Regions from separate parts of the Leisingera sp. genome, predicted to be linked through region 2. Evidence: riboswitches for the same ligand, from Rfam matches in the RefSeq annotation. Region 2 holds a riboswitch; the other holds the start of a gene.
What was found. A riboswitch is a leader RNA that binds a small molecule or an ion and turns the genes downstream of it on or off. The one in region 2 is predicted to bind thiamine pyrophosphate.

Region 1 (4,364 bases), on a different contig from region 2:
CCGAGATCAGGTTCGCTGCCAGTGCCATAAAGCCGATCACCCCCATGATATGGGCCTGCGGCACGCCGACGTAGAATACCTGGTAAACCGTGGAACCGAACACCCAGAGCCCCATCAGCAACAGGCTGATGCCCTTGCCCAGTGCTGCCAGCGCCCGGGTGCGCAGGGTGGCCCCAATCACCGCCAGCGAAATGCCATAGGTCAGCGCGTCACCCAGAAAATCCAGCGCGTCCGCCTTCAGCGCCTGGCTGCCGGACAGCTGGCCCGCGCCCATTTCCGCCGCGAACATGCCGGCGTTGATGGCGATCACCAGCCAAAGCCTGCGTTTGTAGTCCGCCGATACCCCGTCAAACCGGGCCTCATGATTGCAGCAGCCTGCCATTGCTCTTGTCCTCATTCCTGATTCGAGATCAATGTAGGGCCTCTAGTCACTAGAGCATCAAGAGGTCATTGCGATGTTTTCCATCGGTCAGCTGTCCAAGGCCACCGGCGTGAAGGTTCCCACCATCCGCTATTACGAAGAGATCGGCCTGCTGCCGGAACCGGGCCGCAATGCCGGCAATCAGCGCCGCTACGGGCAGGACGGCATGGAGGCGCTGGGCTTCATCAAGCACGCCCGGGACCTTGGCTTTTCGCTGGAGGACATCAAGGCGCTGATGGGGCTGGACGGGCAGCTGGGCGATGATTGCGCCGAGGCCGACCGGCTCGCCCGCAGCCAGCTGCGGAACGTGCGCGCGCGGATTGCCCGGCTAGAGCGGCTGGCCAATGAGCTGGAGCGGATCAGCCATCTGTGCGATGGGGGCAACGGCGGCTGCTGCAAGGTGCTGACGGCGCTGGGCGATCACAGCCAATGCGCGGGCGCGCATGATTGAGGGAATGGTCTGAGGGGAGGCGCCTGCTCAATTGATAGGCAAATCCCCTTGTTAGAGCCTTTAGTTTAGCCGATATGGCCCTGGTTTTCACCGATCTGACCGCGGTGCAGCAGCAGGTGGTCCAGGATCACGCAGGCCATCATCGCCTCGGCCACCGGCACCGCGCGGATGCCGACGCAGGGGTCGTGGCGGCCCTTGGTGATCACCTCGGTGGCGGAGCCGTCCTTGCGGATTGACTTGCGCGGGGTGAGGATCGAGGAGGTCGGTTTCACTGCGAAGCGCACCACAACATCCTGCCCGGTGGAGATCCCGCCGAGGATGCCGCCGGCGTGGTTAGAGGAGTACTCAGGCCCGTTTTCGCCCATGAAAATCTCATCGGCGTTTTCCGAGCCCTTCAGCCGCGCGGCATTCATGCCTTCGCCGATCTCGACGCCTTTCACGGCGTTGATCGACATCATCGCAGCGGCCAGATCGGTGTCGAGCTTACCATAGACCGGTGCGCCGATGCCGGCGGGAACGCCGCGGGCGACGACCTCGACCACAGCGCCGACCGAGTCATGCGCCTTGCGCAAGCCTTGCAGGTAGTCTTCCCACTCCTGCACCGCGCCTGCATCAGGGATCCAGAAGTCATTCTGTTCGATCGCGTCCAAGTCAAAGCGGCTGCGGTCGATCTCCAGCTCGCCCATTCGGGTCATGTAGCCCTTGATCTCCAATCCCGGCGCCAGAGCCTTGATTGCTTCACGTGCAACACCGCCCGCAGCCACCCGCGCCGCGGTTTCGCGCGCCGAGGAGCGGCCGCCGCCGCGGTAGTCGCGGTTGCCGTATTTCTGGAAGTACGTGATGTCGGCGTGGCCCGGACGGAAGGTCTGGGAAATCTCGCCGTAGTCCTTGGACCGCTGGTCGGTGTTTTCGATCATCAGCTGGATAGGCGTGCCGGTGGACATGCCGTCGAACACGCCGGACAGGATCTTGACCGCATCCGGCTCATTGCGCTGGGTGGTATTCTTGTTCTGGCCGGGGCGGCGCTTGTCGAGCCACTGCTGCAGCATTTCCGGCTCCAGCGGCACGTTCGGCGGGCAACCGTCAACGGTGGCGCCAAGCGCAGGCCCGTGGCTTTCGCCCCAGGTGGTGACGCGGAAGAGGTGTCCAAAGCTGTTCATCGACATGCGGCGCGGTCTCCTTTGCGGGATGTGCTTAGCGGGCGGGGGCCTGTCTCTCAAGAGGTTTCCTGTGCGGCACACCGGGCAGGGGCGCTGCCCCCGCCGCCTGCGGCGGCTCCCCCGGGATATTTTCAGCCAGAAGAACAGGGGATCCCGGTTGCGAGCGGTCCAGTTTGCCCGGAGCATAGGTCCTGACGGCGCTTTGGCTTGTTATTGCTGCATCCTGGGTCTAATGTCCGCGCCACCTCGGGGTGCGCGCGAGCGCTGAGATGACACCCGTTGAACCTGAACCGGATCACACCGGCGGAGGGAAGGTACTGGACAGCCTCCACCCTTGCCCAAAGCCGCAAAGGAGGATGGCATGAAACATCTTGCATTTGCTGCGGGACTGCTTGGCGCCTCGGCAGCGTTTGCCGAAGCGCCCGAACTGGTCGTTTACACCTATGACAGCTTTGTTTCCGACTGGGGCCCGGGCCCGGCGGTGGAGAAAGCCTTTGAAGAGGTCTGCAGCTGCGACCTGAAGCTGGTCGGCGCGGGCGACGGTGCGGCGCTGCTGGCGCGGGTCAAACTGGAGGGCGAACGCTCCGACGCGGATGTCGTGCTGGGGCTCGACACCAACCTGACCGCGGCGGCCAAGGAAACCGGCCTGTTTGCCGAGCATTCGGTCAGCGCTGACTATGCGCTGCCGGTTGAATGGAACGACGCGACCTTTGTGCCCTATGACTGGGGCTACTTTGCCTTTGTCCATAACGCTGACGCCGCGGCGCCAGCGGATTTCAAGGCGCTGGCCGCCAGCGACACCAAGATCGTCATTCAGGACCCGCGCTCTTCGACCCCTGGTCTGGGGCTGCTCTTGTGGGTGAAGGCCGCCTATGGCGAGGAGGCGCCGGAGATCTGGAAGGGTCTTTCCGACAATGTCGTGACCGTGACCAAGGGCTGGTCCGAGGCCTATGGTATGTTCCTGGAGGGCGAGGCTGACATGGTGCTCTCCTACACCACCTCGCCTGCGTACCACCTGATTGAGGAGGAAGATGCCTCCAAGGCTGCCGCGGCTTTCGACGAAGGCCACTACATGCAGGTGGAGGTTGCCGGCAAGCTGGCGAACAGCGACCAGCCGGAGCTGGCGGACCAGTTCCTGGCCTTCATGGTGTCGGATGCGTTCCAGTCGGTCATCCCGACCACCAACTGGATGTATCCGGCGGTGACACCGGCGGCGGGTCTGCCGGAAGGATTCGACACCCTGATCGCGCCGGAGAAATCGCTGCTGCTGAGCGAGTCTGAAGCGGCTGAGGTCCGTGATGCGGCGCTGGGCGAATGGCTGGACGCGCTCAGCCAGTAAGCGCCTTTCCCGGGATCAGCGCAGCCCTGCTGGTGGCTGCGCTGATCTTGGGGACGCTGGGGGCTGTGGCCCTCAGGGCGGAGGCCGGCACCGGGTTTGGCGCCAGTGACTGGGCCGCGCTGCGGTTCACGCTGACCCAGGCAAGCCTGTCGGCGCTGTTGAGCGTCGGTCTTGCCATTCCCGTTGCCCGCGCGCTGGCGCGGCGGCGGTTTCCCGGGCGGCGGCTGCTGATTGCTCTGCTGGGCGCGCCCTTCATCCTGCCTGTCATTGTTGCCATCCTGGGTCTCCTGGCGGTCTTCGGCCGGGCAGGCTGGCTGAGCCAGGGGCTGATCTCCCTTGGGTTAGAGCCTGTTCAGATCTATGGCCTGCACGGGGTGGTTCTGGCGCATGTGTTCTTCAACCTGCCGCTGGCTACCCGGCTGATCCTGCAGGGCTGGCAGGAGATGCCTGCCGAGCGCTTCCGCGTGGCGGCGCAGCTCGATGCCGGGCCGCTGGCGATGTGGCGGCTGCTGGAAGGGCCGATGCTGCGGCGGGTGGCGCCGGGGGCGCTGGCGGTGGTCTTTGCCATTTGCTTGTCGAGCTTTGCGGTGGCGCTGACCCTGGGCGGAGGCCCCAGGGCCACCACGATAGAGCTGGCGATTTATCAGGCGTTCCGGTTTGATTTTGACTTGGGCCGGGCGGCGCTGTTGTCGGGCATGCAGCTACTGCTGACAGGCGCCGCCGCACTGGTGGCGCTGCGGGTTTCGGCAGGGGAGGGCTTTGGGGCCGGACTGGACCGCGTGGTGCGGCGCTGGGACGGGCAAAGCGCCTTGGCGCGCGGCCTGGATGGCTTTTGGATTGTGCTGTCCGCTGCCTTTCTGCTTCTGCCGCTGGCGGCAATTGTGCTGGCCGGGCTGCCGGGGCTGGCGGGCTTGAAAGGCACGGTCTGGCAGGCTGCCGGGACCTCCATTCTGGTGGCTGCGCTCAGCACCGTGATCCTGCTGCTGCTGGCCC
Region 2 (4,364 bases):
AAGGCGGCACTCAGCAGCTCGCTGAGCGAGCGCAGGGTGATGGCGCGGTCCGAGCTGCTCTCGATCATGGTGCCGCCGATCATGAAATACCCGTCCCCGCGGGGAACGAGATACAGCGGCATCCGCGGGTGCAGCAGCCGCAGGGTGCGGCTGATCTCCACCTCCGGGCAGTGCAGGACGGCCATCTCACCGCGCACCGGGCGCAGGCCGGGCAGCGGTGCCGCCATGCCGGTGCAGTCCAGCGAGACGCGGGCCGGAGCAGGGGAGCCATAGCGGATCTCTACCCCCATTTCCTGCACCGTCGCAGTCAGGTCCCGCAAAGCGCGCCGCGGGTCCAGATGCGCTTCCTGCTCAAAGAACAGCCCTTGCGCAAACCGTCCCGCCAGCGCCGGTTCCAGCTCTCCAATCTCCGCCCCGTCCACGCCCCGGTGGCCGGTGGTGCGGCGGGCAAAGCGGGTCAGCTCCGCCCGGTCGCGGGCAGGCGCCACCACCAGCGTGCCGCGCCTGTGGACGGGCGTGACCTTGGCCCACCAATCGAAGGCGCGGCTGCCGAGGGTGATCACCTCCTCCTCGGCGCTTTCGCGTTCGCACCAGGGCGCCAGCATGCCGCCCGCAAAGCGCGCGACGCTGCTGGCCCCGGGCGTCTCGCCCTGCTCATGGACGGTGACTGCCGCCCCGCGCTGCGCCAGCTCATAGGCGCAGGCGAGGCCGGCAAGGCCCGCGCCTGCGATGGTGATCATTCCGCCGGTTCCGCTGCTTCAGCGGCAGGCACGTACAGCTCCCCGCCCTCGCGGAACTTGGCGGCCATGGCCTCCATGCCCTCTTTCTGCGCTTCCGAGCGGATGTCGTGGCTGATCCGCATCGAGCAGAATTTCGGCCCGCACATGGAGCAGAAATGGGCGACCTTATGGGCCTGTTTCGGCAGTGTCTGGTCGTGGAACTCACGCGCGGTATCCGGGTCCAGCGACAGGTTGAACTGATCCTCCCAGCGGAATTCGAACCGCGCCCGGCTCAGCGCATCGTCGCGGCGCTGGGCGCCCGGCAGGCCCTTGGCCAGATCGGCGGCATGGGCGGCGATCTTATAGGTGATCACGCCTGTCTTGACGTCGTCACGGTCGGGCAGGCCCAGGTGCTCCTTGGGTGTCACGTAGCACAGCATGGCGCAGCCGAACCAGCCGATCATCGCCGCGCCGATGCCAGAGGTGATATGGTCATAGCCCGGCGCGATGTCGGTGGTCAGCGGCCCAAGCGTATAGAAGGGCGCCTCGTGGCAGCACTCCAGCTGCTTGTCCATGTTCTCCTTGATCTTGTGCATGGCGACATGGCCCGGCCCTTCGATCATCACCTGGCAATCCTTGGCCCAGGCAATTTTCGTAAGTTCCCCAAGGGTCTCCAGCTCGGCAAACTGCGCCTCGTCATTGGCGTCCGCGATGGAGCCGGGGCGCAAGCCATCACCCAGCGAGAAGCTGACATCATACTGGCGGCAGATGTCGCAGATCTCCTCGAAATGCTCATAGAGGAAGCTCTCCTTGTGGTGATGCAGGCACCACTTGGCCATGATCGAGCCGCCGCGCGAGACGATCCCCGTCACCCGGTTCACCGTCATCGGCACCATGTGCAGCCGTACGCCCGCATGGATGGTGAAATAATCGACGCCCTGTTCCGCCTGCTCGATCAGCGTGTCGCGGAACACTTCCCAAGTCAGGTCCTCGGCGATGCCATTGACCTTCTCCAGGGCCTGGTAAATCGGCACGGTGCCGATCGGAACCGGCGAGTTGCGCACGATCCATTCGCGGGTGTTGTGAATGTTGCGCCCGGTCGACAGGTCCATCACCGTGTCGGCGCCCCAGCGGATCGCCCAGACCAGCTTGTCGACCTCTTCCTCCATCGAGGAGGTGACGGCCGAGGTGCCCATATTGGCGTTGATCTTCACCTTGAAATTGCGGCCGATGATCATCGGCTCGATTTCCGGGTGGTTGATGTTGGCCGGGATGATGGCGCGGCCCGCGGCGATTTCCTGGCGCACGAATTCCGGAGTCACGTAGTCGGGGATGCTGGCGCCGAAATCATTGCCGTCGCGTTTGGCGTGGCAGGGGGACAGCTCGCGCAGCTGATTTTCGCGGATCGCCACGAATTCCATTTCCGGGGTGATTAGCCCTGCACGGGCATAGGCCAGCTGGGTCGGCGCTTTGCCATCCTTGCCGCGCAGGGGGGCGGGTTTCACCGGGAACTCCGGCGTCAGCCGGTCGCCTTCGACAAAGCCGTTGTCCTCCGGCTTAACATCGCGGCCTTGGTATGTCTCGACATCGCCGCGTGCCTCGATCCACTGGCGGCGCAGTGCTGGCAGACCCTCGCGGATGTCGGTCAGCACCTCCGGATCGGTATAGGGCCCGGAGCTGTCATAGACCGGCAGCGGCGCCTCGCCCGCGGTGGGGTGGGTGGAGATTTCGCGCATCGGCACGCGGATGTCCTGATGGACCTCGCCGCTGACGTAGATCTTGCGCGACGCGGGCAATGCGCCCGTCGTAATCTTGGGGTTGGGGACGTTCATTTTTTGGTGCTCCTCGAAGCCTAAACTCAGAAAAGACACCAGGTGAGTTTTGGCTCGGGAAACCGGCAGGCATGGGGCCTGCTTGACCGGAATGCGCCCGTTTCAAACGGCTGTCCCCGCGGGGACAAGGGGCCAAAAGGCGCGTCCTAGCTTCCTACGCCAGTGTCAACTGGGTCAGGTTCAAAGGGTCGCGCCGCCGGTCCGGGCTGCCCCGCACCATGACGCCTCTCAGTCCCTTGGGCGGGACTCCCCTGCGTGCCTATAGGGCTAGGGGAGGGGCGGGGTTCGCGTCAACCGCTATTTTCATAGATTATTTTTTGGCATTATCTTCAGTGCGATACTGGTCTTAAGGAGGCATCTGCGAGGCAAATCGCTGCAGCGCAGCTTTGGTGCTTGATCGGCGGCCTCAAAATTATCTATAAAAACTGGAAACGCCATCCGCGCATGGCCAACAGGTATAGAGAACAGGAGACAGCATGCTGGACGCTGCACCCATCCGCACCGACTGGACCCGCGAGGAAGCGGAAGCGATTTACAACAAGCCTTTCATGGACTTGCTGTTTGAGGCACACACCGTGCACCGGCAGTATTTCGACCCCAACCAGGTGCAGAAATCCAAGCTTCTCAGCATCAAGACCGGCGGCTGCGCCGAGGATTGCGCCTATTGCTCCCAGTCGGCGCGAAACGGCGCGCAGCTGTCGGCGTCCAAGCTGATCGAGGTGCAGCGGGTGATCGCCGAGGCCAAGAAAGCCAAGGAAGGCGGCGCGACCCGCTATTGCATGGGCGCCGCCTGGCGCTCGCCCAAGGACCGCGACATGGCCGCACTTGAGGCGATGGTGCAGGGTGTCAAGGACCTGGGCATGGAAACCTGCATGACGCTCGGCATGCTGGACGAGGAACAGGTGTTCCGCCTGCGCGATGCTGGTCTGGACTACTACAACCACAACATCGACACCTCCGAGCGCTACTACTCCGAGATCATCACCACCCGCACCTTCGCCGACCGGATCGACACCCTGAACCGGGTGCGCGAGGCGGGCATCAAGGTCTGCTCAGGCGGCATCGTCGGCATGGGCGAGCAGCAGCTGGACCGCATCGACATGATTCTGGCGCTGGCCACGCTGGAGGTGCACCCGGATTCGGTGCCGGTGAACATGCTGATCCCGATTGCCGACACCCCGCTGGCCAATGTCGAGAAGCTGGACCCGATCGAATTCGTCCGCTCCGTGGCGCTGGCCCGCATCCTGATGCCGAAATCCCACGTGCGCCTGTCCGCAGGCCGCACCGATATGTCGGACGAGATGCAGGCGATGTGCTTCTTTGCCGGTGCCAACTCGATCTTTGTGGGCGACACGCTGCTGACCGCGGACAACCCCGAAGAGGACAAGGACCAGCAGCTGTTTGACCGTCTGGGCATCACCGCCATGGCCGCGGGCTGCGACGGCAGCCGCTGATGGCGGGCGCCTTCCCGAGGCATAAGAAATCGCTGGAAGCGCTGCGCACGCGCGGGCGCTACCGGCAATTGATGCCGCGGGACGGGCACGACTTTGCCTCCAACGACTACCTTGGGCTGGCGGGCAGTGATGTGCTGCGCGCCGCTGCCGCAGATGCGCTGGCGCGCGGGGTGCCGGTGGGGGCAGGCGGCTCGCGCCTGCTGCGCGGCAATGATGCTGAACACCAGCTGCTGGAAGCCGAGGCTGCGGAGTTTTTCGGCACCGGGGCGGCGCTGTTCATGGGCGGCGGGTTCAACGCCAATCAGGCGATTTTCTCCACCCTGCCGCAGCAGGGCGATCTGGTGCTCTATGACGCGCTG

Region 1: linked by a shared signal. The riboswitch ahead of thiB (thiamine ABC transporter substrate binding subunit) and the one ahead of thiC (phosphomethylpyrimidine synthase ThiC) in region 2 are both predicted to bind thiamine pyrophosphate.

The regions. Positions count from the first base shown of each region.
Region 1 covers NZ_CEYXRG010000015.1:47,255-51,618, forward strand. The annotation lists gene AC4HIX_RS14205 (cation efflux transmembrane domain-containing protein) at 1-382, opposite strand, end outside; gene AC4HIX_RS14210 (MerR family transcriptional regulator) at 456-872, shown strand; gene aroC (chorismate synthase) at 938-2,038, opposite strand; TPP riboswitch at 2,270-2,361, shown strand; gene thiB (thiamine ABC transporter substrate binding subunit) at 2,394-3,371, shown strand; gene AC4HIX_RS14225 (thiamine/thiamine pyrophosphate ABC transporter permease ThiP) at 3,347-4,364, shown strand, end outside.
Region 2 covers NZ_CEYXRG010000010.1:108,061-112,424, forward strand. The annotation lists gene AC4HIX_RS11360 (FAD-dependent oxidoreductase) at 1-740, opposite strand, end outside; gene thiC (phosphomethylpyrimidine synthase ThiC) at 737-2,551, opposite strand; TPP riboswitch at 2,686-2,814, opposite strand; gene bioB (biotin synthase BioB) at 3,028-4,005, shown strand; gene AC4HIX_RS11375 (8-amino-7-oxononanoate synthase) at 4,005-4,364, shown strand, end outside.